DNA from 3 places in the Saccharicrinis aurantiacus genome. Region 2 is predicted to be linked to each of the others. Evidence: riboswitches for the same ligand, from Rfam matches in the RefSeq annotation. Region 2 holds a riboswitch; each other region holds the start of a gene.

Region 1 (10,333 bases), on a different contig from region 2:
CCGTATATCCTTTGCTTTTCAGAAAAGACTTGGCTTGCAGTTCGAGTTTGTTCCCTCGTTCGAAGCGTTTTTTTACCTTTCTTTCCTTTAGGAACGCAATGGTTTTATAGCGCAGTAATAAAAATATAAGGACTACAATAATGATAGCCAGAATGGAAAATACAATATGGTTTTGATTGCTAAAGTCAAATGATGTCATGCTGCTAAAGTAAGTATTATTCGTAAAAAAGCCCATTGCTTTTGTGTTGCAATGGGCTTAGTTTATTTTATGCTGTACAATAGCAAGTATCAAGTAATTTAACGGCAAGGGAGTAAGTCAATTTATAACTTACCACTTATCATTTACCTCTTCTATTAGTTTTCAATTATCTTAATGCTAATACCTGTCCAACTTTGGTTACCGTTAATATCGGTTACATATAATAATGCATGATAATCGCCACCTTGCATATCGGCAGGTAACTGAAATGAGGTATCCAGCACCATTGACTTTTCGTTAGGTAAACTAGCCGACCAGTCTTTTAAAAACGGATTTGTGGCTGTCTTTATCTCATCCATCTCACAAACTTCTTGGTGGTTGCCATGTGTATGGTGGTCGAAGTTATGGTGAATATTCAACTTATAACTTCCTAAACCTTCGTTGTCGCTTAAATTGGCTTTTAGGCGAATCATATCGCCAAATTTTTCTATGGCACAAGGGGTCGGATACTCAACTGAAATAGTTGGAGCCTCGGTGTCAAACTCTTCTTTGTCCTCAGAGCAGGCTCCTAATAATAGGATGCCTGCAAATAGCGTACTGATTATAAACTTATTCATTGATCGTTAATTTATCGGTTGCGGCAGATCCGTTATTTTTATTATCGTAAACATGCAGGTGGAAGTGGTTTATGCCCGCTTCGCCAACTTCGTTAATGGTCACCTTGTGTACTACATTTACCTTAGTTTCACCCTTTACAGTTGTACCTTCAGTATCAGTTGTAAATTCACCGTCAACTTGTTTAAATTCATCTTCTAACTCACCCGATTTAGGCTCGTCGTGAATCTCTAATGCGTAATGATCTAAGGTACTTCCCTCTGTTGCTTCGGCAGTAAATTTAACAACTATTACATCGCCCTTTTTAAAGTCTTTTTTAGGTGCACCAGATTCATCTTCAATCGAAAAGTTTGGGATAATAGGTAAGGCTGGGTTGGCAATTACTTTTAACTCTTGACCTACTTCTGATTCGTAACCATCTTTACTAGTAACTTTTACATGAAAGTGGTAGGCGCCAAGCGGCGCATCTGTAGGAACAGCAAAATGATCGTGAATATGGGTATTTCGTAATTCAGCAACTTCAAAGGTTTCATCAATAACTTTAAATTCGTCTGCTTCAGTAGCTGCCTCGCTATGCATTTCAACATGGTAACTGATAATTCTGTCTTCAGTTTCCATCTCTACATTAAAAGTAAATGATACTTGTCCGCCAAGAGGAATTTCTGCGCCATCGCCTATCTCTGCGCCAACGCTAAATTCAGAAATAACAGGGTGTAGAGCTTGTTTGGTATTGTCTTCTTTTTCACACGATGTGAATGTTAACGCAACAATAGCTACGAATAGGCCTAGTGATTTAAAATTTTTCATGTTTGTTTATTTATTATGATTATCTATTAGTTTCCGAATGGAATATTAACTGTGAGTTGTATGTTGCGCCCTGCTTCGGGCATGTTAATGCGTCGGTATATACTTAGGTGATTGTAATATTCTGTGTTTAATAAATTATCTACACGCAGCATAAAATCGGGCGATTGGCTTTTAGTTCCAAGTTTGCCACTTACACCCAAGTATACAATGGTAGATGCATTGGTAAAATTGCCAGGAACCTCGTTTTGTACCACACGAGTTTGTTCGGCCATATGTTTGGCGCCTAAAAAGGTATTGAGCAAATACGCTTTGGTTTTAGATAATTTGATTTTATAATTTACAGATGCATCCACACTTAAAGGCGGTGTAAACGGTAGCGGTGCATTGTTATCCAGGTTTAAGGCATATACATATTCGGCCAATACATCAAAACCCAAATTAGCGTTGGGCTTAACAAATAAACTAAGCTCGCCACCAGTTCTAATTGCTTCCGTCTCTTGGTAATTGTAAATTTGTCCGGCACCCACTATATCGTTAAATCCACCGCTAGGATGCGGAAAAATATAATTAGAAAAGTAGCTATAGAAAGCACCACCCGTAAGGTCGATATATTCACTTATGAAACTCAATTCCCCATCAAGCTGATACACCTCTTCTGGGTTTAGCTCAGGATTACCTATTTCGAAGCGTGCCGAGCTCCAAATCATACCATAAGCACTCAGTTCTCGTATTGACGGAACGCGGAAACTTTTGCCAAAACTGGCCTTGCCATGAAGCTTATCGCTCAATTGACTAGATATACCAATGGTACCTGTAATACTACTAAAGCTTCGATTTATAGGTGTAGATAATATGGAATCCGTTTCGTTTTGGTTACGCGGATTAATGTATTCTTCCACATCAATAAATCCGTAATCATACCTTAATCCTGCATCAAAAAAAGTTTCGGATCGAAGTTGTTTTTGGTAGTGCGTAAAAATACCACCAATTGCCTTTTCGTAGGCAGGTATGTTAAAGTTAAAACCACTGCGCAGGTTTTTAATGTACTGCCCGCTAAAGCCAGAAGTTAGTGTAGCAGTGCTCCACTTTATTTTATAATTGGCATTGGCCGATAGGGTGTGTAGTTGCAGCCCGGTATTGAGGTGATCATCCGGAAATACCTGAGTTTTTCCTGTAATATCCGTAAGGTGATCGTAATCGTTATGGATGTTATTTTGATAGGCAATATTGGTATTTAGCTGGTTCTCGCCATAATTTATACTCGTATGGTTCGAAACTCGAAAGTGATTTACCATTTGATACGGAATTTGGATATCGCGTTTACTTGCATCATGATCTATGGGAATTTGTGTTCTAATTTCCACCCCAAAGGCATCGGCATAAAAGCCCGTTTTTCGATAGAGGTTTGAGATTTGAAACGATGTATTCCCCCGATCAAACAGTTTGCCTATTTCCGTTGTGATGGCAGCCTCGCGTCCAGCCGTGTTTTTTACATTGTTGTTAAGGATAAGATTGTAGGTGTTGTATTCAATAGAATCTTTAGGAACCATCAAATCGGCAAAGTCGAGATAAGTGGCTCGCAATGTATAGTAATATTTATTTTTACGTTGCTTAATTAAAAAGCTAGTTCCTACAAGGTCGTTGTTGGTTTTACCTATTAATTTCACCTCGCCAACCGTACTATTGGGAGCAGGTATGTTTGAGGGCAATATTTCAATAACACCGGCCAAGGCATCGCTACCAAATTGTATAGAGGCTGGGCCTTTTATCACCTTTACATTTTCAATGGCATACTGATCGAGCTCAAGTCCATGTGTTTCGCCCCATTGCTGACCTTCTAACTTAACGCCATTATTAATTACGGCCACACGGTTAAAACTCATGCCTCTAATTATCGGCTTTGAAGCCGATGAGCCCACATCAATAGAACTAACGCCGGGTATTTTACTCAGCGTTTGCATTAAACTACCCGAAGCATTTTCGCTAATAAATTGCTGATCAACTTTAACGGCAGCCACACTTTGCATTTTTACTTCGCGTGCATACCTATCTGCGGTAACGCTTACTTCTGCAATATTTTCGTCGTTTTCTTCAAGGATGAAGCTTAGGTTTAAGTCTTTGTTTTTAAGGTTGATGGTTTTTTTAATGGTATTAAAACCAAGGTAGGATATGGTTAAATTATAAGTACCATTTTTCAGATTCTCTAATACAAAGTTTCCATTATTGTCGCAAATAGCCCCAAGTTCTCCTGGGTTTACACTGATGGTTGTAAAGGGCAGGGGTTGCTTATGCTTGTTCAGCACTCTTCCTTTAATGTCAGAAGCACTAAGCTGATGATGCCCCAAGCACAAAATGAGTAATAGTAATACAGTTTTCGTCTTCATGATCAGTTTAAAATATTCTATAAACTGAAACCTGAGGGAATGCCATAACTACTTTATAGCCAATAAAGCAATGTGGTTTTAGTATGTGGATTTCAATGTCACAAACTAACTTCTTATCCCGGAAGTTTCATTAGTATAATCTATAGGCAGGTTTCCTGACTTATCTCTGTTTTACAAAAACCTTCTCGCCAACTTGGCAATGGTAATGAGTATGTTGTAAAACGCCTGTTCTTGTATTAAGAACGTGAGACTTACAGTAGCGGGCACTGTTGCCGATTTTAACGGCATTCCCTTTTAACAAAAAATGCGACGCATTAATTGTTCACCTATTTGACTGCAAACGTAAACAAATATATTTTCGGAACAAAAGAACCAACTAAATCCTATCTAATTTATATTAATTCCAGATTGAAGTGCTAAGAAATGTTGCCGCGAGTATGCAAATAGCTTGTTCTAGTATAGCTAGGTCCTGTTTTCAAGAGCTTATTGGTTCATTATTAGTGTGATGTTGAAAAATAAAACTTCTAAAAACGCAACATAATATTAATCTATTTTATTAAATTTAATTTAAGTATTGCAGTAATAAACCGTCGGCTGGTCATCAACCTACCTTGATTGGACCCATGGATTTGGAAGAAGAGGCCGACGGAATTGCCGCAATATATTTATTTAAAATTGAATAAAATATGAGTTTTCAAAGTGATTTTGAACTATGGGAAGAAAAAATTGATGCTGTTAAAGCAGATGAAATTATTGAATTAAGAATTCCAGCCGATGAGCTTGCTGCTGATTCTGAAACCCTAGCCATTGAGGCCGCCAAAGATGTTGAGGCGTTTACAGCGGTAGGAATGGATGCTACCCTAATTGAGCAGCTTAAACCCTTGGCGGGAGCACTCCGCTTTTGCCAGGCAGAATGGATGGGCGAGTACCGTGCCCAAAAGGAAGCACAGCAAAAGTGGTCTATTGAAAGTGTTAAGGGGTATGAATTACAAAAGCACTTGTTGCGTAATTTTACCTTTGCTTACCGTAAACTACCTAATGTAATGAAAAAGGTGCGTAGGATACGTGAAGGAAGCGGGAATGCTGATATGGTTCAAGATTTATTAGAGTTAGGTGTGTTAGGACAAAAATATCCTGATCCGCTAACAGATATTAATTTTAATCTTGAAGTGCTTGATGTTTCAAGGAGTACTTCGCATAGTCTTTCTGAAATATTGGCTATTGCCAATGGTGATAGTGATGGCAGCTCAGAATCTAAAGTATTGCGCGATAAGGCATATACGCTATTGCTTAATATAAATAGGGAAGTGCGCGAGTATGCCCGTTTTATATTTTGGGATAATCCTGATAAGAAAAAGAAATACGTGCTTAGTTAATATTCTCAAAAGCCCTTATTTTACTAGTCCCCGAGTAGGTCTTACCCTTCCTCGGGGACTTTTTTTTATGTCTCAATGTAAATTATGGTATTCTCAGAGCAGTTTTAGCAACGCTCAGAGTATCTTTTTGCAATTTCAGAGCAAGCAGTAGCTGCTTCAGAGCAATAATTTGAAGTCCGTGAGTAAATTATCTAAAATTCAGAGAGATTTGCTTGTGTCTCAGAGGAGAGTGTTCATAACTATGTGTCAAGCTAAAATATAAAACATTACAATGAAATATATGTCATTTGATAATGTATTAATTAGATTTTATTTATCATGATGTTACTTTATTCTATTTGTAAAAGTTTCCATTACTCGTTTTGACTTTAAAAAATAAGGAATCCAAATACAGCAATTAATAAAAGGCCACAAACCTATTAAAAAGAGTGCTTTTTCTCCTAAGCTAAAATACATAATTGTACTAACCAATAAAGTAAAAAGTAAAAAGTAAATAAAGTAGGCGATCATTAATTTTGGAAAGCTACTTCGTTTTTTGATAAAGAGGATTGAATTTAATAAGCCAAATACTATTATTGAGATAAATCCTATGAGCAGAGCAAATCTAGATAAAAGATCTGTACTAGAGCTATTATTTAAATTTGGTGTAAGCCAAGAATTTATCCCCCAGTTTAGTTTAATAAGAAAGGATACGAACATTAATAGTGTCCATATTATTATGCCAATTGAAGGAATTAATACCCAACCCCTAATTTTTTTGTTTGCTCCGTTAAATTCAGGTGCAACTTCAGGATTATATTTATACCCCTTAAAGGCAAGCATAATGCAGATGCCAAATATTAAGGCAATAAAGAGTACGAAAAATGGATGAGGTCCTTCTTCAATATTTTTAGCTTGGCTGCCCGTATTGTACCATAAATTAAAGTTTAGTTTATCGAAAACACTTTTATTGTTATCAAGGTAGGATAAATAATCATCACTATTAATGTGGTCTTGCGTAGTCTTATAGTTATAATTTAAATAGAGTTCTTTATCATGGTATTTAACGGTTCTTGAAAAATTGAAACCATCACCACTTATGGTTTCCTTTTCGTTTTTTATGCGCCATTCATAGGGAAGGTTTGCAATTATGGTTTGAGTAATATTTAAAGGATAAATTAAGGCTAATGGGCTCTTTCTGTTCGGATAAGTTTGACGTCGTAATATATCTTGAATAGATCGAGCACTCAATGTTGTAGATATGTTTTTAGTGTTTAAGGAATCTAAATAATTCCAAAAATTATCAATTATATATGAGTGTCTAATTTCAATTCTATTTTCCTCAATATCATCTTTATACCAAAACTTACCTATTGTATCTATACGAGAATATCTATTAGCATAGCTTTTTAAATATTCATTTTGAATGTTACTTAGCGAAATGTTCTTGAATATTGTACGTTTGAAATCTGCATTTCTACCTGTAATTATTGTTTTTACATCTAAACGAGTTGCAGCTTCGGTGCTATTAGAATTAAATATTTCTTCTATTTTAGATTCGCCAGGATTCTTTAAAGGAAGTGCACTTAGCTTAGTAGTTCCATTTTTAATTAGCAGTCCTTTTTCATAATTGGGAAAAAAAATATTATTCAAATTGCCCCCTTGATTTGTTATTGTTGGGTCAATATAAATTGTGTCTTGATTGTCGATTAAGCAATTTACACAATGATTGAAAGCTGCCAGTGATATTGGTTTTTCATCTAAAACATGCCCTTGAAATGTATTAACCAATACAGAGTAGGCTTCGTAACCTATGTCGTTTAATAAACAAGTTAAAAGCCAACTCTTCTCTTTACAATCTCCTGATTTTTTCTTTAAAACTAAGTTTGGATGTCTCGGTTTGATGCTGTAGATACCTTCTTCATTACCTAAATAGTATATGTTATTTTGTACATACTGTATTGCGTAACGTGCTTGTTCACTCTTTGTTGTATAACTAGATTTGATGCGATCTAATAAAGTTTCATATTCGGCACTAAATTTTTCGTTTGATTTGTAGAAGCTCAGAACGTATTTAGCTATAGACTCCCAATTAGTATCGGGTGAAATGTTAATAGTTGGTATTGGGTAATACCACGAAGGTATATCAGATTCGATATCAATAATACGCGGATTGCTTATATCCCATATGTATTGCCTAGTATTATTACCCTCTTTGATAATTGGTGTAGGCGCATTATTCGTCAAGTTTAGTTTATACTTTTTTGTTTTGTCTGTAATACAGTTTATATGCAATTTGCCGATAGGAATATCATAACTTGTATTTTGAGATATTAGTAAATAATCTTTTAATATTGGATTAAACCCTTTAGTTATAAAGCGATATTCTAATATATCACCAACTTGCAAATCTTTAACCTCCAAATATGAAGTTAAAGATCCATCTGTTATCCCAAATTCGAGGTATTGCTCCCGTCTTAATATCTCAGGTTTCTGAGATTTAAGGATATCAATCACTGTACCGTTTCTAATAATATTGATAGCAAGGAATTTTGCTGTTTGATATGTGCTATCATAATTTAGGGTAATTGAAGATGCTTGAGCCAAACCATTTTCTTCAGTTATTTTTAATGCTATGTGAGTATAATATTCTTCTGAAATTAAATTTATTTGAACATCGGATAAAAGATAGCTTAGGCCGCTAGAATGGTACTCTGTAGGCGCAATAAAGTCCTTGTTATAATGAACTGTTTCACACCATTTGGGTATGAATTGACCATTGATATTTAAAAAACTAAATAGGAATAAGGATATAGTAAAGGCAAGATGTATAATTCGCATAATATAGCTTTGGGTTTATTAAGTGCGCTAAATTACTTATTATTTACATAATGTCAATAATTGGCATAAGTAATTATTTCAGTTATGGTGTAAACCTAATAATGCGCATTTAATGGTAATTGGGTAGAAAATGAAGTATTACTTTATAATTTGTAAACAAGAGGAACCATAATTTCAAACGCCCATCAATATCGGGCGTTTTTTTTATATCATTTCATTGTAAACTACTAAGTATTTGCCTCCACCAACTCAGGCTCTGTTGCTATTTGTTTTTCTTTAGGGCACACCTTAACACCAATAACCAAAACATCATCAAGCTGATTGTAATTTCCTCTCCAGTTTTCGAAATGCGAATCCAATACTTCTTTCTGATTTTCCATTGGTAGGTGCGAATTATCGAGTAGCAATTGTTTAAAGTTTTTGGCCAATAACTTGCGTCCTTTTTCGCCACCAAACTGATCGTGATAACCATCGGAGAAGGTGTACATTAAGTCATCAGTTTGTAATTGTATATTATGGTTGGTAAATGGTTTTTCGCCTCGGGCATATACACCAATAGGCATACGATCCGATTTTTGCTCAATCAATTCGCCTTGTCTGATAATATAAAGCGGATTGTATGCACCGGCAAAATTTACCTGCATTGCTTTGTAATCAATAATACAAAGTGTACAGTCCATGCCATCGCGGGCTTCGTTTTTACTACCTGTTTGGTGCAGGGCTTTTTTCACTTTAGTCCTTAATTCATTTAATATATCAGCGGCATCGTTCCATTGGCGACTATTCACAATTTCGGTAAGTAACGAAGTACCCAACATACTCATAAAAGCACCCGGAACACCATGTCCGGTACAATCTACAGTGGCCACAATTGATTTACCATCAATCTCGGTCATCCAATAAAAATCGCCACTCACAATATCCTTAGGTTTAAACAGGATAAAATGATTAGGAATTACGCTGTTCTTTTGTTCTTCGGGAGGCATAACTGCCTGTTGAATGCGGGCTGCATAGGAAATACTATCGGTTATTTTTTTCTTTTGTACCTCTAGTATATCGTGTTGTTTTTCAATTTCATTTTTTTGCACTTCAATGGCATCGCGCTGCGCCATTATTTCCTCTTTCTGCTCTAATATCTCGGTATTTTGAGCGGCCAATTGTAAGTTCGATTTTTTAATGAGCTTATTTTTGCGCGCAATAGAAAACAAGAAATACGAGGTTACCAATACTATGGCTAATATAAAATAGATAAGGTTGAGTTGATTTTTGTTGCGCTCTTGCTGTTTGAATATGGTTAGTTTCTGCTCTTGCAAAGCACGTTCTTTCTTTTCCATTTCGTAGCGAATTTGCATATCAGCAATTTTTTTGATGCTTTCGCTATTCAGTATTTTAGAGCGTAATGAATTGTATTTCTGAAGCTGCTCGTAGGCTTCATCATATTGACCCAATTTTGCATAAGCAGCAGCAATGGCATTGCGTACGCTAGCTTCAAGGTTAATATTATCGTAAGCCAAAGCTATGTCCAATGCTTCGTTGTACATTTCCGTTGCTTTGGCCGTGTTCGATTTGTTTAGTTCTATCTTACCTAAAGCAACCAGCGTGGAGGCTTTTCCTAATTTGTCCTTGGCTTCCTCGCGCAAAGCAAGCGCTTTTTTATACTCAATTTCAGCTTTTGCTACATCATCAAAACTAAGATATAGGCTACCCAGTTTGTGGTATACGGCCGCAACGTTGGTTTTATCGTTGGCTTTTTGATATAAATTAAGTGCCGTTTCGTAATTTTCTTTCGAGGTTTCTAATTCACCCATACTACGATAAACCAATCCTAAATTATTGTAGGATGCAGCCATGAGTTTAGGATCGTTAATTTGCTCTCTGAGGGCCAAAGCTTCTAGGTAATAATCCAACGCTTGGTCAAAATTCTTCATTTGCCAATTCACACTACCCAATAAATTGTAGATGTGCGCCATTAGTTTAATGTCGTTCAGCTTTTTATAGATACCCAACGATTGCTTGTAATAATTAATGGCCATCTCATAATTATTAAGATCCTTATAAATGAGGCCAATGTTATTTAAGGTCGATGCCATTGGAATAGCCAAGTTTAAGCGCTCCCTTATTTCCAAAGCAAT
Region 2 (10,333 bases):
TGACCGAAAGCTGCCAACTGTTTTAAGCTTAATTCAAGTGAACTTTTCAAAGCTTCCTCCGACATGGGTTTAACAATGCCTGTGGTGCCCAAAACGGAAATGCCACCAACAATGCCCAATTGCGGATTAAATGTTTTCTTGGCAATCTCAACGCCTTCAGGAATGCTCAGTTCCACTTTTATGCCTTCATCATCAATTACCTCGGCTATGGCCTGATGAATCATTTTTAGCGGAACAGGATTTATGGCAGGCTTCCCCACTTCAACTGCAAGTCCAGGTTTGGTAACCATTCCAATTCCTGGCCCAGTTGTTAATTCAAAACCTGCTTCATCGCGATGTGTAGCTTTTGCATAAATTTTAATACGATGCGTGGCATCAGGATCATCGCCTGCATCTTTAATGGTATAACAGGTGGCAGAGTTTTCATTGAACTGAGGTTCACATATTTCAAGGGTGCTTTCAGAACCATCGGGCATACGCACATTAATGTGATGCACCAATTGTTGATGCACAAGCATGTAAGTACAGGCCTTAGCCACAGCAGCCGAGCATGTACCCGTTGTGAATCCACTTTTTAGTTCGGTATGAAAATCTTTTTTTGACATCTCCTTAATAGTTATAAGTGTTAAATGATAGGTTATAAACGATGCACATGGCCATAATCAAGCTGTAAAACCATTTATCATTTATCATTTATAACTTAGCACTTATCATTTTACTACTTTCCCAATCCATATAAAATGGCATTTAAAATAGCTACGCCAACCGTGCTTCCGCCTTTACGACCACGAACCAACATGTACGGCATACCTGAATCGCGCAACATGTCTTTACTTTCGGCAGCGCCCACAAAACCAACAGGAACGCCGATAACTAAATCGGGTTTTACCACACCTTCTTTGTACAATTCGCATAAACGAACCAATGCTGTTGGCGCATTTCCGATTACGAATATTTTAAAACTTTTATCGCTTGAGGCTTTATCAATACCTACAATAGAACGTGTAATTCCCTTTGCTTTGGCTTCGGTTTTTATGCCTTCGTCGTGCACAAAACATTTTGCTTCGCAAGCATATTTTGCCAATGATGGTTTACTTAAGCCAGCAATAATCATTGAGGTATCTGTGTAAATATTACAGCCTTCTTTAATTGCTTTTTGAGCATTTTCTAAAGCATCAGGATGTGCTTCGAATAACTGTCCATATTCAAAATCGGCAGTGGTGTGAATCACTCTTTTGATGATGGGTGCTAAATTTTCGGGCAATGAAAGGTGCATTAATTCACGCGAAATAATTTGCATGCTCTCGGTTTCAATACCTTGAGGGTTTAATATTATATAATTGCTCTTTTCCATAAGTCGAATATTTGTTTTGTGAAGTCGAAATTTGACCAAAAGTGAATGTGTGCATATCCTGCCAATACATTTTTATTTTGCAGTCCGCATTCCCATTTTATATTGCTTAAAGGTTTACTTAATTTATATTGATGCTGAATATTTTGTGCATCCTCGCTTAATGTTGATTTGTGAAATTCGTGGCATTTTGTTTTTGCTCCGTTTAGTTCACACTCGGCGTAGCCAAATCGTTTTAAGCGAGCAGTCATTTCTGTGGCACAATTGAAAATACCCACCATATTGTTTTTTGCGCCATCGGTATTGATGATTTCTTTGGTGAGATACATTAATCCACCGCACTCTGCAAAAATGGGCATATTGTTATCTGCTGCAGTTTTTATTTGCTGCAGAAGCTGTGTATTTTCACTTAATTGATCGGCAAAAACCTCGGGATAACCACCACCAAAATAAATGGCATTGCAATTATCAGGTAGTTTATCATCCGTAAGCGGACTAAAATACTGAAGCTTGGCGCCGAGTTCTTCCAATAGTTCAAGATTATCTCTGTAATAAAAACTGAAAGCTTTATCGTAGGCAACTGCAAGGTTTAAACCTTTTAGTTCGTCCTTTTTAAAAGGAATTTCAAAAGCTTCAGAGTCTTTAACTTTAATTTTTGCGATGTCAAGTAAGGTTTCTGTATCAATGGTTTTGTCAAGAATATCAGAAAGTTGGTTTACTTTCTCGTTAAGTGCTTCCACTTCTTCGGCTTGTACCAAACCTAAGTGACGGCTTTTGAGTTCCATATCCTTCAGCGGCGGAACATAACCAATGCATTTAATGCCACATTCTGTTTCAATAAACTCTTTGTATTTCTGAAATAGCATGTCGCTCGACACATGATTGAGGATGACTCCTTTTATATTGTTATCGGCTCTCAAGGTCATGAAACCTTTTATAATGGCCGAAACAGATTGGTATAAACCTTTGCATCCCACAATTAAAACAATGGGCGCTTCTATTTTTTTCGCCGTTTCATAAGTACTACCGATTCCCTTTAATCCCAAGCCATCGTACATTCCCATAACACCTTCGGCAATGGCAATATCGGCTTTAGCTGCATGTTTATTAAACAAATATTTAAGGGTTTTATCATCCATAAAATAGCTTTCGAGGTTGTAGGATGGCGTGCCCACTACTTTCTCATGAAAACGAGGATCGATAAAATCGGGACCCACTTTAAAGGGTGACACATTATATCCCTTTTTCTTTAAAAGGTGCATTAAGCCAATGGTTATGGTAGTTTTTCCACAACCGCTGTTTGTGCCTGCTATTACGAAACCTTGCTTGCTCATTAGTTTAGTGTGTGTTGAATGGTTTCTGATTTAAAAGCATCAACCTTAGTATAATCAATACCTAGGTTTTGATATATTTCTAATATTCTAGGTTGTTTTAGTTTGGCTTTTTTGAGCAGTTGAACGTCGCTTAGTATAGTGTTTGGATTACCCATGGCTAATATTTCGCCTTGGTGCATAATGATTACTTCATCGGCCCAATCAAAGGCTTTATCCACATCGTGAGTGGAAATGATAACACTTGTTCCTGCTTTATTTAGTTTATCAAATTCGGCGAACATTAAATCGCTGTGGTAAGGATCGAGACTGGCAGAAGGCTCGTCGCAAACCAATACCTCGGGTTGCATTACAAGTACAGAAGCCATTGAAACGCGCTTTTTTTGTCCGGTACTCAATTGATGCGGTGTTTTGTCGGCGATATCTTCCAATTCAAATTCTTGCAGACAAGCTTGTACTTTTTTATGTATCCAAACCTTATCATTTGAAATCTGGCATAAGCCAAAAGATATTTCTTCGAATACGCTTGGTGCAAATAATTGATGATCGGGATTGTGGAATAATACACCTACTTTTTCGCGAATGTTGCGTAGGCCTTTTTTATTGTATTTATATGGCACATCCTTATAGCATATTTCTCCTTGACTAGGCTTGAAAACTCCATTTAGCATCATCATTAAAGTGGTTTTGCCCGCACCATTTGCGCCGAGCAAGGCTATCTTTTTACCTTTAGGAATGGATAAATTAATCCCATTTAACCCTTTGTCGCCATTGGGATATTTGTATACGATATTATTTAACTTGATGATGCTCATTAGTATGTTAAAAATAAAGCCAATGCTTGTATGCTCACTATAGTGGCAAGGGTTAAACTAAAACTTGCCGACTGTTTTGTATGGGCGTGTATAAATTCAAATTTATCATCAAAAGCTCTTGATTGCAAACCATAATGTGCTACCGACGATTCGTGAATAGAACCTATTAATAAACTGCTTATCAAAAAAGAAATAGACTCGTAAATGCCTTTTCGTTTGGTATAGGCCATTCTCGATTTCTGTGCAATCATTAATTGTTTAGCTCTTTCTACTACGCAATAAATATACTTATAGGTTAATATAAATAGCTCAATAAATAAACACGGAATACCAATTTTTCGCATGCTTGTGGCCATTTCTGATATTGATGTAGATATCATATAAAACAGAAATATGGTACACATGCCTATACTTTTACCGCAAATAAGTAATGCTTGCATGATGGATTCATTACTATGTCCCAGATAAAAATGCTCCAGTTTAATAAATGGAGTTCCTGCATTTATATTTATCACTATAGCCAAACAGCTAAAGGTAACAAACAAAAGTGGGATGCTTAATAATTTAGCGAGTTTTGCGATAGAAGTATTTGTGAATAGTAAAATGAGTGCTGAAAATAAAGCAATAATACCAAGGGAATAAAACACCGAATTAGACGATATAGCAAAAGCCAGCGACAGAAATATAAAAATATTCCGATGCCATAAATTGCATTTAGCTGCTTTCGATTTACCTTGGTATAACTCGCTTATTTGCATGCCTTAGCTTTTTTTCTTTTTTCGCTATAAATAATATAAGCGCCTATAATACCAACTCCAATTAATGTTTGTAAAGCAAATAGCAAAGTTTCCGCTTTATCACTTCCCGGTTCCCAAAAAGGTTCGAATATAGGTTCGAACGAAGCGTCAATTTGTTGAATTACTTCAACAGATTGATCATCGGTGCCATCAAAAAGAGATAAAGTATCGGCCATTCCAATCTGAAATAAAACGGCTGCAACAACTGCTATCCCTACCCAAAGTGTAATGCGTTTTGTTTTCGTCATTTTAATTGAGTTTGCTTAGTAATTTAATTTCCTCGCTGTTATAACGCGTAATCAGCTGATAGAATAGTACAGTTAATATACCTTCGATAATGGCTAATGGCAATTGCGACAGCGCAAAAACCGAAAGAAACTTTATTGTATTATCCATAATGGTATTTGCTTCGGATTGAAAAGCCATGGCCAACTGAACAGAAGTACACATGTAAATGCATAAATCTGAAAAGAACGCAGCTAAAAAGATAGACAACCACTGTGGAGCTTTTAATGAAGCAGCTAATTTATAAATACCTACCGCAACAAAAGCGCCAACCACTGCCATTGAAAAAGCATTGGCGCCTAAGGTTGTTATCCCTCCGTGTGCCAATAATAATGCCTGAAAAAGCAAAACAATGATTCCAATTATCGACATGCTTGAAGCGCCAAATAAGAGCGCTCCCATAGCAATACCAGTAAGATGAGAACTGCTCCCCGCAAGGGAAGGCAGTTTTAAAGAAGATAATACAAACACAAATGCACCCACTACAGCATAAAGAATTTTGGCCTGCGGTACTTCGTTAATCATCTTTTTTAGTTTGTTGAATCCAACTAATAAAAAAGGGATAAATGCAATCCACCAAAGGATGCTCCATTTAGCAGGTAAAAAACCTTCGGCAATGTGCATGGCGCTTAGTTGCGTATTTGCAATGAGTAGGGCAGAGAGCGTTGCGAATATCTTCTTCATCGAAATTATTTTGCTGCTATATGTGTTGATACCTTATTCACAATTAAGTCCGCCATAATAGGATCCTGACCAATTGGAGCAGTAAAATCGAAGCTGATGCCTTCGTATTCTGCTGTTAATTTTTCTAAGATGCCTGGGATATCGAAGCGGATGTGCATGCCGTTGTACAAGAAGTAAGGGAATATAACAAAATCACGTTCTCCTTTTTCATATAAATCTTTCACCACATCTTGTAACGATGGGTCAGCAATTTCCATGTGCGCGCCAGCCACGTTTTTAAATTCGTTTTTATCGGCAACAAGCTTTACGATGTAATTAAAATCTTCAATAGCATTTTTTGATTTGCTACCATGGCCTAAAATAATCAATGTTGTATTTTGCATCGATCTACAGTTTTTAAATGAATAAGTAGTTCAATGCCTGTGAGTATTTAATTATGGAGTTACCAATTCTATAATCAAATAGAGCAAATGAAATGATGTTTATTTCATTCTGCTTTTTATCCCGAAAGCACTGAATTAATTGTTTCTTGGCAGGTCTTCCGGCTCGCTTCATTCTTATCGGCCTTCCCATCTAACGATCAGACAGTGGCAAAAAGTAGTGATAAGAAACTTTTTGAAGCATACGGCTGCGGGTACAGCTCTCGAATTTAACGAGATTCCCATTTTAAGGTAATTGCTGAAAAGCAACATACCACCAATGCGCTGCAAATATAATTATTTGAAGTAAAGGAATGCATAATTATTTAATAAAATTAACATGTTGTATAGCGAATCTAAATAGCTAATGTTTTGTTCGTTAATAGTTATAGAGATAAGAAAATGAATATGTGTTCTTGTTTACTATAAAGTTGTTGCTTAGTGTATTATAGCTGGGTTGTTGCATGTAAATGCAGGTTTGTAATATGGTCATTATTTTGTTTTGTGACCAATAATATCCTCCATCTTTTGAGTGTAATGTTCCATTTCTAGGATTTTAATACCACCCTATATTTACACCAATGAAATTAACACTATTTAAGTGTTCGGTTTGGTATGATTATAGTAATGTTAAGAAAAGACAAATAATTATGAGGGGAAAGTACAGTTTTATTATTCTATTACAACTGATTTTATGTCTATACGGATGTTCCGATGATGATGGATTTAAGATGGTTGATGGCAATAACCCAACTTTAGAAATGGAGGATGCCGATATAAGAACCGATGTTGCAACAGGGTTTGTGCTAAAAGGACTTGCAAAGGATAATGATGGTTTGAGCCATATTACAATTAAAAGTAGTGAGTTAAATATTAATAAGAAGATTGATTTAATTCATTTATACGATAATTTATTGCATGAATATGAATTAGATTATGCAGTTACATCTAATGATAATATGCATGCCGCTTTAAGTAATGTTTTGGTAACAGTTTACGATGTGTTAGGTAATGCTACTGAAGCAGAAGTTAAGGTTGATTTTACAGGAGACTTTGAAAGTCCTCAATTTATTCAAGTGCCACCTTTAATTAATTACATTGCTTCTGGTGATAATATTATCTCTTATTCATTTGAATTAGAAGTAGAGGATAACAAGGAACTTGCTGAAGTATCTGTAAAAGTTGAGAAAATATCATACAACGAGGTTTTTGTTGACTTTCCTGATGATTATAGAAAATTCGCCACTCAAATTAACTTAGAGCTTCCTGGGGAGTCTGCAGATTATGAAGTTGTTATTCAGGCTAGAGATTATGAGAATAATGTGTCTGAGCATATTTCTATTATTAAAGTTTCTGAAATTCCTAACTACGAAAAGCTTTATGTAGTAGAAGGGGATGATGAGAGTGTTTTTGAGAACAATATTTTTGGTGTACCAATGATGGTTGAACGTGTTGATGATTTTGTCTACGAAACAGGTTATTATGTCAGTACTCCTAATACTGAAATAAGATTTTTACCGCAAAAAGATGGCTTTACTCCGGTTTGGTACGGTATTGATTCTAAAACAGATTTAATTGTAGCTGCCAAAGAAATGGATGATGCTTTGCCAATTGTAATTGCCGAAGCTGGTTATACAAAAGTTCGAATTAATATTTTAACCGGAGAATACTCTTTAACTAAATATACACCAACGGATGCTATTCCTACTGATGGTTTTCTTAATGGATCTCCAGGAGGACAAACAGATGTACCTGTAGAATTAGGTTTGGTTTGTCCAGCAACATGGTTTGGTCATATGGCATGGGAATTAGTTAGCCCTCAAATGTTAGTTCAGGATGACCAAAATCCATATATATATAGAACAGAATTTCACGTACCTGATGGTACTACTAATGTGAAATTTATAATAGCTCCTAAATCTACTCAAGCGCAACCAACGTGGTGGCATAAGCCTAATTATAAATGGGATGATCTAGATAATCCTGAAGCTGTACTGTTAAATGCAGGTAATAATCCTGGGAATTGGTCAGTTCCTGTAGGCGGTACTTATTGCTTCGAATTTGATGCACACTTGCTTAGACCTAAGTTGTATTTGAAGAGAGATTAAGCATAAAACATAACATTTTATAAGATTCCACAGCATAGCTATTTTATTAGCTATGCATGCTGGGGTGATTTATAATGCCTGTTAGATTGGGGTTTAAGAGGTTGAAACTTTATTGAAATGTCAATTAAAGAATGAAATAAAAATATATACAAATGAAGATATCAAAGATTTTATTAACATTACTGGGAGTACTCTGTACTACCTTGTCTTTTGCACAAGGCCAAACCGTTAGGGGTAATATAATATCGGGAAGTAACGAGCCCATGGCAGCAGTAACCGTTGTTGAGAAAGGAACTACAAATGGTATTATTTCTGACATAGATGGTAATTTTGAATTGCGCATTCAGGAAGCCCCTGCTACGCTTATTTTTTCTATGATTGGTTTTACAACAGTAGAGAAGGTAGTGAATGGTGGCGAAGATTTGAAAATTACTTTAAAAGAAGATTTTCTTGAACTTGAAGAAATGGTGGTAGTTGGTTATGGAGCTGTAAAAAAGAGCGATCTAACTAGTTCTATTACTTCAGTAAAAGGAGATGACTTAAAAGAAATAACCACCGGTAACCCTGTTAATGCATTGCAAGGTAAAGCTAACGGTGTTCAAGTTATCAATGGAGGAGGTCCGCGCTCTCAACCTAAAGTTGTGATTCGGGGAGCTACTACTATTAATGGATCTGATCCACTATATGTTGTTGATGGTGTACCAATGGGAACAGATATTAGTTTTTTAAATCAAAACGATATCGAAAGTATGGAAATTCTTAAGGATGCATCAGCAGCGGCTATTTATGGTACACGAGGTTCTAATGGTGTTATTTTAATTACCACAAAAAAAGGTGAGTCTGGTAAAACTAAATTTCAGTTTTCATCATCAATAGGTTTCAATACTTTAGCAAAGCCTGATTTAGCAGATGCACATGAGTACGAAAAAGTAATTCAAGCTCGATTTGCTAACGATGGTACTGGATCTAGCTGGAATGGTAAAACGAATTGGCAGCCCGGTGAAGGAACCGACTGGTGGGATGAAGTAGTAAATGACATTGCCATGGTGCAAAGTCACTCTCTAAGTTTCCAAGGAGGTAAAGAAAAGGTTCGTTATAGTGGTAGTATTGGTTATTATGGCGAGGATTCGAATTTTGATACAGGTTATTGGAATCGTATTAATGGTAGATTTAATGTTGGAGTTGACTTAACAAATAAATTAGATTTATCTGTTGATTTTGTTCCTGTAATGGAAGAGTGGCAAAATACACCTAATGCTTTGTCTTCTGTAATCAGAATGGATCCAACCACATCGGTTCGTCCAGAGGGGCCTTTAGATGATAATGAGTATAACAATTATGCACGTTCAAACAACAACACAGTTTGGAATCCAGCAGGTATTGTAAAACGCGGCGAAACCAATCAAACTTCAGTATATCGATTTTTGGTAAATCCAAAATTAACCTATAAACCGGTAAAAGGTTTGGTAATAATGACGCAGTACAGTGTTAACTCTGTATTCAATAGAAGTAACAACTTTAGTCCTGAGTTTTTTATCGATAACTTAGAGCGAAACGATATAAGTTCTGTAAAGCAAAAAGCTACCGACAGAATAGATTGGAATTGGACTAACACAGCAACCTACAACTTTACGGTTGCAGATAAGCACAACCTTTCAATAATGGCAGGTTATACTGCTGAGAAGTTCTCAACACACACAATGGAGGGTTATATTGAGGGTATACCTAATAGTGATAGAAACCTTTGGTACTTGAGTTCTGGTACTCTTAATCCTGATGTTTCTGGAAAATCAACTTATAATACATTAATGTCTGGTTTAGGCCGCTTTATGTATAATTACGACCATAAGTATTATGTAACAGCTTCTGTTAGAGCAGATGGATCATCACGTTTTCCAACCAATAACAAATGGGCAGTATTTCCGTCTGTTTCGGCTTCGTGGCGTGCTTCTCAAGAAAACTTCTTAATAGATGTTGATTGGCTTACTGATCTTAAGTTACGAGGTGGTTGGGGACAAGTTGGTAACCAAAATATACCAGCGAATAGTTATCTAGATTTACTTAAAGATGCTGATTATATTTTTGGAGGTGATCGTTGGGTAGGTACTTCTTTATCACAGTTAGGAAATACTAATTTAATTTGGGAAACTGTTGAGGATGTTAATGTTGGTATAGACTTAAGTATGTTGCGAGGACGTTTAAATGTTGTTGGAGATGTATTTCAAAAAACATCGCGAGATATGCTTTTAACACGCGAAAACTTGCTATTCCTTGGTTATCCTATGTGGAATGGTGAAATGGTTATGAACGTTGGTAGTATGCAAGCTCGTGGTTGGGAGTTCTCAGTTAATTGGCAAGATAATATTGGAAGTAAATGGGGTTATGATGTGAGTTTGAATTTATCATCGGTTGAAACAAAGGCACTTACGTTAGTGGGTGATAAGCCAATTTTAGAAGGCGACTTTAATAATGACTTTATTATCAGAAATGAAGAAGGTGGTTTAATAAGTAGATTTTATGGTTATAAAACAGATGGTATTTTC
Region 3 (10,333 bases), on a different contig from region 2:
AGTTATTTGTTCAAAAAAGGTTAAAAATTTAATAGTTCGAAGTTACGAATTAATAATAGTAATATAATGCTGCATTTGTTCAGTAATAAAAAGTGGGTCTTTTTGCGTTTCCTCAATATTTAATAAAAGATCGTGTGTGTCAGCCTCAAAACTTGAGCAGCCTACTTTAAATTTAGCATTAGATAGTTTAACAGTGTTTTCTATTTGATAGGAGTGTTCTTCGTATAAATTCACCAATACATCATGCGATTTGTTAAGAACGGTTTTTACCTCAACTAACTTTGGGATGTAAAAATAGCTAAAGTTTTCATTAATAAGATAATGGTGTTTAGTATCACTAATTAAATTAGAAGCGCTTTTTTTGTTCGAATATCCAATTACCTCGCAGTTTATGTTTCGCTCTGCAAAAAATGCCTTCATTTTTTGAATGGCTTTAATGCCTTCCTCATTTGATATATTACCTACTATTAGTGCATTTTGTGCTTTGTGAATATTGCAGACTTCAATTTGTCGATTTAACTTTTTCTGCTGTTTTTTAATTAGGTACTTAGATATACCAACTCTTGTTTTTGTTATAATATTCATTGGTATTATTTATTTAGTAAGGCTATAAATTCAGTTTCGTTTATTATTTGGATACCTAGTTTTTCTGCTTTACTGAGTTTGCTAGGGCCTGTTTTTTCGCCAGCAACAAGATAAGTAGTTTTAGAAGATACACCACTCAGGTTTTTGCCTCCATTTTCTTCAATTATTTTCTTTACTTCATCGCGGCTGTAATTGGTAAAGGTGCCACTTACCACAAATGATTGGTTGGTGAAATTCCCTTCTAAAATCTCTACCTTTTCAGATTCTAATTGAATACCATTTTCTTTAAGTCGCTCAATTATTTCCGTATTTTCCTCATCGGAAAAGAAATTTGTGATACTTTCTGCAACTTTTGGTCCAATATCATCTGTTTCGATTAATTCTTCTTTAGTTGCCTTAGATAGAAGCTCAATATTGTTGAACTTTTGCGTTAGCGTTTTTGCAACTGTAGCTCCAACATGCTTTATACCTATACCAAACAAAACGGAAGAGAAGGGAATGGTTTTGGATTTTTCAATACCATCTAATAGTTTTTGAGTTGACTTCTCCTTAAAGGAGTAAACTTTTTTTCCATCTTTTGATATAGATTTAGATAGTCCAATCAATTTCTCATAATTCAGATCGTAAATATCTGCAATGTTTTTAACAAGTCCTTCTTCAAATAATAGATCTACAACTTGCTCACCAAGAGAATCGATGTTTAGTGCTTTTCGGCTCACAAAATGTTCAATCTTTCCTTTTTGTTGTGGTTTACATCCTTTATCGTTGGGGCAAAAGTGAGATGCTTCGCCTTCGGGCCTTATCAATTGAGTTCCGCATTCAGGACATTGTGTAATGTATTCCACCTTTACTGCCGAGCTGTCTCTATCTTTAATTTCAACTCGTGTAATTTTCGGAATAATTTCTCCTCCTTTTTCAACCCAAACATTATCGTTTTGGTGTAAATCTAATTCGTTAATAATATCGGCATTGTGTAACGATGCTCTTTGCACTGTTGTTCCGGCAAGTTGAATGGGAGAGAGGTTGGCTACGGGCGTAATTCTTCCAGTTCGGCCTACTTGGTAACTTACTGAAAGTAATTTTGCTTTTGCTTCTTCAGCTTGGAACTTGTAAGATATTGCCCATCGTGGTGATTTTGCAGTATAGCCCAATTCATTTTGAATATTTATATCGTTTACCTTAATAACTATACCATCAATTTCAAAGGGCAAACTGTGTCGTTTCTCATCCCAATCGGATATAAATGTATTTATTTCATTAAGAGAATTACATTTTTTGTAATCAGTAGGTATCTTAAATCCCCACGATCGCGCTATTTCTAAATTTTCTGTGTGTAGTGTTGATGGAAGATTGTCTCCTAGTATATAGTATAAGTAGCAATCTAGTCCTCTTTTGGCTACCTCGCTACTCTTTTTCATTTTTAAGGAGCCTGAAGCTGCATTTCTGGGATTAGCGAATGGAAGCTCTTCATTCTTAATACGCTCTTGGTTTATTTTTTCGAATTGTGAATGTGGCAAAACAATTTCACCCCTTATCTCAAATTTATCTGGATAATTACCGGTTAATTGTAGAGGGATGCTTTTTATGGTTTTAACATTTTCGGTAACATCATCGCCTTTTTCGCCATCGCCTCTAGTTACAGCATGTTTTAGCAAACCGTTTTCGTAATTGAGGCTAATCGATGTTCCATCGTATTTTAATTCGCAAACGTACTCAACATCGCCAATGCTCTTATGAACCCTGTCGTGAAAATCAGATATTTCATCTTCATTATAAGTATTCCCCAATGATAGCATCGGATATTGGTGGGTAATTTGGGTGAAGTTGTTTGAAATATCGCTGCCTACTCTTTGAGTAGGGCTATTGGGGTCGTTAAATTGTGGATTCTGCTTTTCGAGTTCAATCAGTTTGTTCATAAGTTGATCAAAGTCGAAGTCGCTTATTTCGGGTGTGTTGTTTACGTAATAATTGTGGTTGTGCTTATTTAATTCAGCCCTTAAGGCTACTAATTGTTTTTGTATGTCGCTCATATTCTATTTGCAAATTCTGTAATGCAGTAAAAATACAATTTTGATTGGAGAGCTTAATATAAAAGACAAAAAAAAGCATGTTCTAGCAAAAATGTAGAACATGCTTTAATATATTTAGTGTAGTAAACGTTATTTTTTTACATCAACGATCCATGCTGGAGAAATACCAGTAGCATATTCTTCCTGAGGATTACCTTCTGCATCATATATTTTTAAGAGTCCATTTGTTGTAGTGCTTTGAGATACCATAACATAAATTAGATTTGAGGTTGTATTGTAGTATACTCCATTTATGCCGTCCACGCCATCAATAAAAGGGGTGTCTTCAAACGAACTGTCAATTGTGTTGAAAGTGTATATACCACCGCTATATCCATTGGCCCCCCAAGTTCCGCCTACAACATATATTTTAGACATATCGGAATTGAATGTCATTAGAGAGCTATACTCAGTACTTACTAAGCTTAAGGGGAAACTTGCCTCTACGGTGTTATTGCTTGTGTTAATGTATGCTAAACCTGCATCAGAATTTGGGTTGCTGTGAGTATTAGGTTGAAGTACGTATAGGTTATTTAGCTTGTCTTTTAGGAAGTACGAAGAAACACCTGAAAGGTCTTCAATGTAAGAAACCTCTTCAGAATTTAAATCTACCATTGCAATTTTATTGGTGTAATTCAATGCGCAATAGAGTGTGTTATTTACTATTTCAAGTCCTTCAGGACCATAAGGTATCATTATCTTTTTTTCAACTGTATTTGTGTTGATGTTATATTTTGCGATATAACTTTTTTCAATGTTCTCAGGAACCCAGATATCTCCGCCCCAACATGATATATATAGGTAATCCCCATTGCCAATGCAAAAACGTGGCTTAATGATATCTTCAGTAACACCATTTTGAGTTTGTGTTAAATCATCAGCACTTACATGGAATATTTCATCTTTAGCATTTCCCATAAAGTAAATGTTTCCTTTATATTCATAGGCATATTGTGGTTTTCCAGACATGCTCACGCCATTCGCACTCTCATAAGCTCCGTTTTGTACTGTGTTGTTTTCTAAATCAATGTATGATAATGAACCAACTGTAGCACTATAGCTACCGTAATTTAAAACGTAATGTCCTGTTATTTTTAAAGATGGTTTGTTGTCATCATCATTGGAGCAAGACGCGAATAAAAAAGGTAGTGCTAAAAGTAGTAATCGTAATTTGTTCATGGTTTATGTATTAAAATGTATAATTAATTCCTATTCTATAATTTATTTCGGGCATCGCATAGTTATACTGATTTTGATATTCTTTACTCAGTAGATTGTTTATGTTAGCCGAAATGGTGAGTTTGTTTTTATTAATATTCATGTTGTAGGCACATGATAGGTTAACGAGTTTAAATGCATCTAATTTTCCTCCTACCTGATTGTATTTTCGTTCGCCTACATATGAGCCATCAATACCGACATCCCATTTTTTATAATGATGCTGTATGTAAAGGTTGCCATTGTATATAGGAACATACTCAATTTGTTCATTTAGTTTGTCTGTTTCTAGTTCTGATTCTTTTCTCTCTGCAGAGTTGTATGAGAAGTTACCACCAAGAGTGGTTTTATGTTGGCCATAATTGCGAGTAAGCGAACCACTAAACTCAACTCCGTTGCTAATTACGTGGGCAATATTTTCGGCATACCAACCATTGGTACCTTGAATCCACATTAACCAATTGTCAACATCCATATAGAATGCATTTATTTTTGCATTGGCTACCCACTTATCATCAAGAGCATATAAGTAATTAAAACCTAGTTCGTAGCTAGTGGCATCTTCCGGACTAATGTTTTTATTTCCTGTATACCCATCTTGACCCCAAAACCTATCATTCAGAGTGGGGATTCTATATGCTCTTTGTAAACTTCCTAAAACAGATATTATACTCTGAGAATTGTACCAAAGGCGGGCATCAAACCCTATGGAAGGAGTGAATGGTGCGTTAAACTCAGTAACAACTTGCTGTCTTAGATTTAAGGTAGTTTTTAACCAAGGGTATGGCTTATAAAGTAGCGAAGCAAATACGGAAAACCTATTCTCATCTATATTCTCATCATAAGCATATACATCAGGTTTAATATAAACATTGCGCATTCCGGCTTTAACGCTTATTTTATTGTACTCTTTAGATGCACCTGTTTCGGCAATAATTCGTTGAGTTGCTATTTTTTGAGCTTTATTATTGTAGTCAATGGCATTATCAAAAACGTATCCAGCCCCTATGTAATAGTTTATGCCATTTGTTATGTTGTCAAATTGCACCCATGTTCGTATGTTTTCATCCTCAAGGTATCTGGTGTTCGGGTTTTGATTTTCATTCATGTTAGGTTGACCTTCGTGTCTGTTTTTAGCCAACCAAATTACGGACGAAATGCTTTTGTCTTTATTCCACTTATAGTTAAGTTGTTGTATGAAATTGAGGTTTTCTATGCGTGCATTTTTTTGTGTGTCTCTTGGAAATTCTTGTTTTTCAAAGTCGTAGCTTGATGTATTGGTAAATGGGAAGTTATTCTCTTTTTCGTAATAAGCTAACCTTGATATTGATTCGAATTTGCCATTGCTTGCAAATACTTTAGCACCAGCCATGTATTCACCAAAACTACCAGCGCTTAATTTTACCTCAGAGTTAACTCCTGCGTTATATTTGTTCTCTAAGCCTAGGTTTACGTTTCCTCCTATTGAGCCAGATCCTTTTGTAGCTGTTGAACTACCATAGGTTAACTCTACTTGATCAAATAAAAATACAGGAGCATTACTTGAATTATAACTTCCTAGGGTTTGAGAATTTATTTCTAATCCTCTAAGTTTAACAGAGGTGTGATTGTCTGAAGTACCCCTTACTCGAATGGAAGAAAGTCCGCCAGCATCAGATTTAACGTATATGGGCTGGTATCTTGATATTAAGTCACTTAAGTTACCTGCCTCTGTTGTTTGTTTTTGCATTGGCGTAAACGTTTCCTTTTTACCACCAACCTCATATAGGTTTATTTTTTTACTTACTACATCTACATTATCAATATATACGGTATCTAAGCCTGCTAAAAAGAGCGACTCTTCTTCAGAAAATGTGTCCTGTCCGAATAATTGAAATGAATAAAGTCCAATAATAACTAAGCAAATGCCTAATTTTATATACATCTGAAAAAATCATAAACGCAAGGGGAGAAATAGAAAAGACCTTCAATTAAGAATATCCTTAACAGCCTAGCTCCCGAAGCTTTTGTTAAACAATATTTGGTAGGTCTTCTGGCTCGTTTCTTATTATTGCTACCTTCCCATTAATAGTATTAACAGTGGTGTGAGATGCAATAATTGTTTAGAAACTTACAGCTGCGGGTACAGCTCCGGAATTTCACTAAAGTGATCACCGGATTCCCTTTTAATCCATAAAAATTATGGAACCAAAATTTTGCGCAAATATAATTGATGTTTTTATTCCGTGCTAATGTTTAGGTATAAAAGATGAAAATATCTTCTATATAAATATTCTCTTCTCGATGGGCTATTAATTTAAACTTAATTGGTGATGTTTAATAATTTCATAGATATTACACATTAATTAATAGGTAATCTTATATTTGCACTTTGAAAATTATATTGTTAGTACGTTTTAAAAAATCAGAATAATCAGAATGAAGAATTTTTTTCCAAGCATATTATTGGTTTTTTGTGTAATATCTGTTTCATGCAGTATCAACAACTCCAACTATGGTAAAGAAACCTCTATTGTAGGAACCTTTGTAATGAACCAAGGTAGTGGTAGTGCAAACGGAAGTGTTACGCATTATCATGCAGATACTTTAACCAACGAGCTTTTTAACGAAATAAATGATAGACCATTAACAGGAGAAATGTTGGCGGCCTCTTTCGGATCGGAAAAAGGGTATTTTTTAATGTCGGAGGGGAATAGTTCTGTTATCGAAAAAGTGAACCTCGATGATTTTAAATCAGAAATGACATCAGCGTCAGTGGCTAATGCAACAGATGTGGTTTGTGTTTCTGATACCTTTGTTTATGCTACAATAGCAGGAGCAGATGAAATGACCTCAGGAGAACTTTTGAAAATAGATGCTACAACTCTTTCAATTAAAGAAACCATTAAAGTTGGAATTAATCCTACAAAAATAGCTTACGATAAAGGTAAGTTGGTTTATGTTGCTAATACAAGTGATCTTGAAAATGGTATTATGATTGTTGATTTAGTGAGAAATCAGACTATCGATACTGTTAAGATTGAAACATTAGTTAATCCAGTAGATATGGTTATTGATGTGCATAGTAACTTGTGGGTATTGTGCGAAGGTGAAGGTGAAAGTCCAAAATCAAACGCAGGTTTAGTCCGTATCTCGTATAATACAAACGAGGAGGGTGAACGCACTGTTACTAATTATCCTTTTGGTGGATATGTTGGTAAAGGACGAGATGGTATAGCTATTTCTCTTGGAGGAACCACTCTATATTATATAAATGAAGGTACATACTCGATGCGAATTAGTGAAGATGACCTTTCTTCAGCGAAAATCTTATTTCCTGAAGATAGATATAGTACAAAGGTATTTGATGCAATAAGTGTAAGTAGTAGGAGTGCAGAGTTCTTTGCTACTGTTTCTGATGAAGATAAAGTAGTTGTTTTTGACAGTTATGGTCTAAACGAAGAAGATAAAGAAATATTAGTAGGTGAGAACCCTGGTAAGTGTTTGTTCAGATAGAATCGTTCTCAAAGCGATTTTGAAAATATAAAAAATCCCAGTGAAGTTAACTTCACTGGGATTTTTGTTTTATGATCGTTGATCAATAATATTTTGTAATGGTTTAATAATTTCTTCAGAAATACCAAGCTTCCCATTTATTAAACTAGTGGTTGTCACAATGCCTTTTAAGCAAATTTTATTATCGCTGAGGCGATATATGTCTTGATGAAAGATATACTTAACTCCTTTAAGTTCAACCCTTGTTTTTACAACAAACTTGTCGTTACTTTTTAGTGGAGTTTTATAGGCTAAATCGATACGAGCAACAACAGCTACTATACCATCATCAAACAACTTGGAAAAGTTAAGTCCAATGGAGTCTAAAAACTCATGGCGTGTATGCTCTAAGTAATTTTGATATACTGAGTTATTTACAATGCCTTGTAGGTCGCACTCGTAATCTCTTACCTTAAATTCAAGTTCAAAGTCGTATTGCATAATTTGATTCATAGAGCTTTTAAACTTAAATCTAAACTTTTAATATGGTGTGTTAATGCACCAACCGAAATATAATCAACCCCGCACTCAGCATAAGCTCTAATAGTTTCAAAAGTAATACCACCCGATGACTCAGTCTCAAGTCTTCCGTTTATTAGTTCTACTGCTTTTTTAGTATCGGCAGGAGTGAAGTTATCAAGCATAACTCTCTGCACTCCCTCAATGGCGAGTACTTGATTTAATTCATCAAAATCTCGCACTTCAACTTCAATCTTGAGATCCTTATTTTTCTCTTTTAAGTATTGCTTAACTTTTGCTACAGCTTTTTCAATGCCGCCAGCAAAATCAATATGGTTGTCCTTAAGCATCACCATATCGTATAGTCCGATTCTATGGTTTACACCACCACCTATTTTTACAGCAAGTTTTTCAATTTCCCTTAGCCCAGGAGTCGTTTTTCTGGTATCAAGTATTCGTGTGTGCAAGCCTTCTAGTTCAGTTACATATTTGCGCGTGTTGGTAGCAATACCACTCATGCGCTGCATCATATTAAGAACAAGTCTTTCTGCTTTTAGTAAATCAAGCACTTTACCCTCAACTGTTAAAACAACATCTCCAGGTTTTATAACTGCACCGTCTTTAATAAATGTTTCAATTTTAATGTTAGGGTCAAATCTTCTGAAAATGTGTTCGCCAATTTCTACACCTGCTAAAACTCCATCTTCTTTGGCTAAAAGTTGCATCTTACCAATTGCGGTATCCGGAATGCATGATTGAGATGAGTGATCACCATCCCCAATATCTTCTTTAATTGCGTTGTCAACAATTGTATTTAAAACTGACTCATTAATCATCTTCTTGTTCTATTCTTAATTGATGTATAAAGGTTTTATCTTCAGTTGTTTTTGTCAGAAAATAAAATCTAAAAATATTATTTTGTGTTTTGTATTTCCCAATAGCAAATGAAGAGCTTTGTCTGTTGCTTTGGTGTATTATTTTAAAGCTTTGGGCTGGGTTGTTTTTAAAAAAGCTGCTCATTACTAGTTGAGCTTGTTCTTTGCTAAAAACACCTGATTTCTCGGGCAGAACTAATTCTATTTTAGAATTGAAGTATTCTGATAACTCAGGCGAGTTTGCACTCTGTGTTGCCTTGGTAATTTCCGTAGGAAATTGAGCAGAACTCTCTATAGTAATTCCCATTAAAAGAAGAATTACAAGCAATGGTGTGTGTATTCTAAAATTTAGGTTTGTCATATTTTTATGTTTTGGTCAAACAAAAATAACCGATCCAAATATTAATCCACTATATCTTTACTTATTTTTGTTTATTTGTGATGCATTTTTTACTTAAATGGTATAATATTAGTTATGTATTTAGTATAATATGGCAATGCGTATATTATTTTAATACGTTTTACGTAACATTAGTTTTTTTGTTAGAATGAAAGTAGTTTTGGTTGTAATTGGTAAAACCGATGAGCAATATCTTGAAAAAGGAATTTCTAAATTTATAGATAGACTTAAGCATTATGTGCCTTTTGAAATGAAGGTAATTACTGATATTAAGAATACAAAGAATATGAAAGCTCTTCAGCAAAAGCAAAAAGAAGGGGAGCTTATATTGGCTCAATTACAATCGGGCGATGAGTTGATATTATTAGATGAAGGAGGTAAGAGTTTTTCTTCTCGTGGTTTTTCTAATTTTATGGAGCAAAAAATGCTAAGAGGTTTAAAGAGACTGGTGTTTGTAATCGGTGGACCTTATGGTTTCTCCGATGAAGTTTATAAAAAAAGCAATGGAAAAGTATCTTTATCAGCAATGACATTCTCGCACCAAATGGTACGCCTTATTTTTGTTGAGCAAATTTATCGTGCTTTTACAATATTAAAGAATCAACCATATCATCACGATTAATTTCTATTGAAAACTAGTTTATGAGTCTATCTTCAATGATTGATAAAATAAAATCCATTCATGTTCTGTTTGTAGTATCTGTATTATTGTCAATAATATTTGCCTCAATATACAAGCATAATACTGATGGTGCTTTTAATCTGCGTAGCTTTAGAACTACCTTGATAGAAAAAAAACATGAAGCTCAGGAATATTCCACTGGTGTGCTTAAAGCATTAGATAAGGAAACTCCATGGAAACTTGTAGAAAAATCTTTAAACGATAAACCCGAGGGGTATGATTTTTTAATTTATGAAAACGATTCGTTAGTGGCATGGAGTGATCAAATGCTCTCTTATAACAACGAAGGTATTCAGCAATTCGACCAGCAAGTAGTTAAGCTTGAAAATGAGTGGGCATGGGTTCATGTATACAAGCATCATAAGCAAAAAGTAATATCCATTATAAGTTTAAGAAAAGAGTATCCTTATAATAATGCATTTTTACATGATGCCTATACAATTGCTAGCCCGTTTAATGATGACTGTAAGTTAATTACCAAACAAATTGAAGGTCAGCTTCAGGTTACTGA

What was found. Region 2 has a riboswitch for cobalamin ahead of QMO11_RS08015 (sirohydrochlorin chelatase). Riboswitches for the same ligand answer to the same signal wherever they lie in the genome.
Region 1: another riboswitch for cobalamin. It lies ahead of QMO11_RS02840 (TonB-dependent receptor); the one in region 2 lies ahead of QMO11_RS08015 (sirohydrochlorin chelatase).
Region 3: another riboswitch for cobalamin. It lies ahead of QMO11_RS15855 (TonB-dependent receptor); the one in region 2 lies ahead of QMO11_RS08015 (sirohydrochlorin chelatase).

The regions. Positions count from the first base shown of each region.
Region 1 is NZ_CANLCN010000001.1:777,230-787,562, forward strand. Features, by position in the region: gene QMO11_RS02825 (hypothetical protein) at 1-199, opposite strand, end outside; gene QMO11_RS02830 (DUF4625 domain-containing protein) at 355-816, opposite strand; gene QMO11_RS02835 (DUF4625 domain-containing protein) at 809-1,621, opposite strand; gene QMO11_RS02840 (TonB-dependent receptor) at 1,648-4,005, opposite strand; cobalamin riboswitch at 4,134-4,350, opposite strand; gene QMO11_RS02845 (hypothetical protein) at 4,692-5,381, shown strand; gene QMO11_RS02850 (DUF3857 domain-containing protein) at 5,706-8,201, opposite strand; gene QMO11_RS02855 (tetratricopeptide repeat protein) at 8,429-10,333, opposite strand, start outside.
Region 2 is NZ_CANLCN010000005.1:165,547-175,879, forward strand. Features, by position in the region: gene cbiD (cobalt-precorrin-5B (C(1))-methyltransferase CbiD) at 1-605, opposite strand, end outside; gene QMO11_RS07985 (precorrin-8X methylmutase) at 719-1,354, opposite strand; gene QMO11_RS07990 (cobyrinic acid a,c-diamide synthase CobB) at 1,333-2,685, opposite strand; gene QMO11_RS07995 (energy-coupling factor ABC transporter ATP-binding protein) at 2,685-3,497, opposite strand; gene cbiQ (cobalt ECF transporter T component CbiQ) at 3,497-4,255, opposite strand; gene QMO11_RS08005 (energy-coupling factor ABC transporter substrate-binding protein) at 4,246-4,542, opposite strand; gene QMO11_RS08010 (energy-coupling factor ABC transporter permease) at 4,544-5,263, opposite strand; gene QMO11_RS08015 (sirohydrochlorin chelatase) at 5,269-5,646, opposite strand; cobalamin riboswitch at 5,778-5,979, opposite strand; gene QMO11_RS08020 (cadherin repeat domain-containing protein) at 6,264-7,790, shown strand; gene QMO11_RS08025 (SusC/RagA family TonB-linked outer membrane protein) at 7,943-10,333, shown strand, end outside.
Region 3 is NZ_CANLCN010000015.1:11,177-21,509, reverse strand. Features, by position in the region: gene QMO11_RS15870 (DUF6913 domain-containing protein) at 43-585, opposite strand; gene ligA (NAD-dependent DNA ligase LigA) at 591-2,615, opposite strand; gene QMO11_RS15860 (NHL repeat-containing protein) at 2,745-3,833, opposite strand; gene QMO11_RS15855 (TonB-dependent receptor) at 3,844-5,796, opposite strand; cobalamin riboswitch at 5,878-6,079, opposite strand; gene QMO11_RS15850 (YncE family protein) at 6,291-7,367, shown strand; gene QMO11_RS15845 (acyl-CoA thioesterase) at 7,437-7,859, opposite strand; gene nadC (carboxylating nicotinate-nucleotide diphosphorylase) at 7,856-8,701, opposite strand; gene QMO11_RS15835 (DUF4783 domain-containing protein) at 8,694-9,101, opposite strand; gene rlmH (23S rRNA (pseudouridine(1915)-N(3))-methyltransferase RlmH) at 9,289-9,762, shown strand; gene QMO11_RS15825 (sensor histidine kinase) at 9,783-10,333, shown strand, end outside.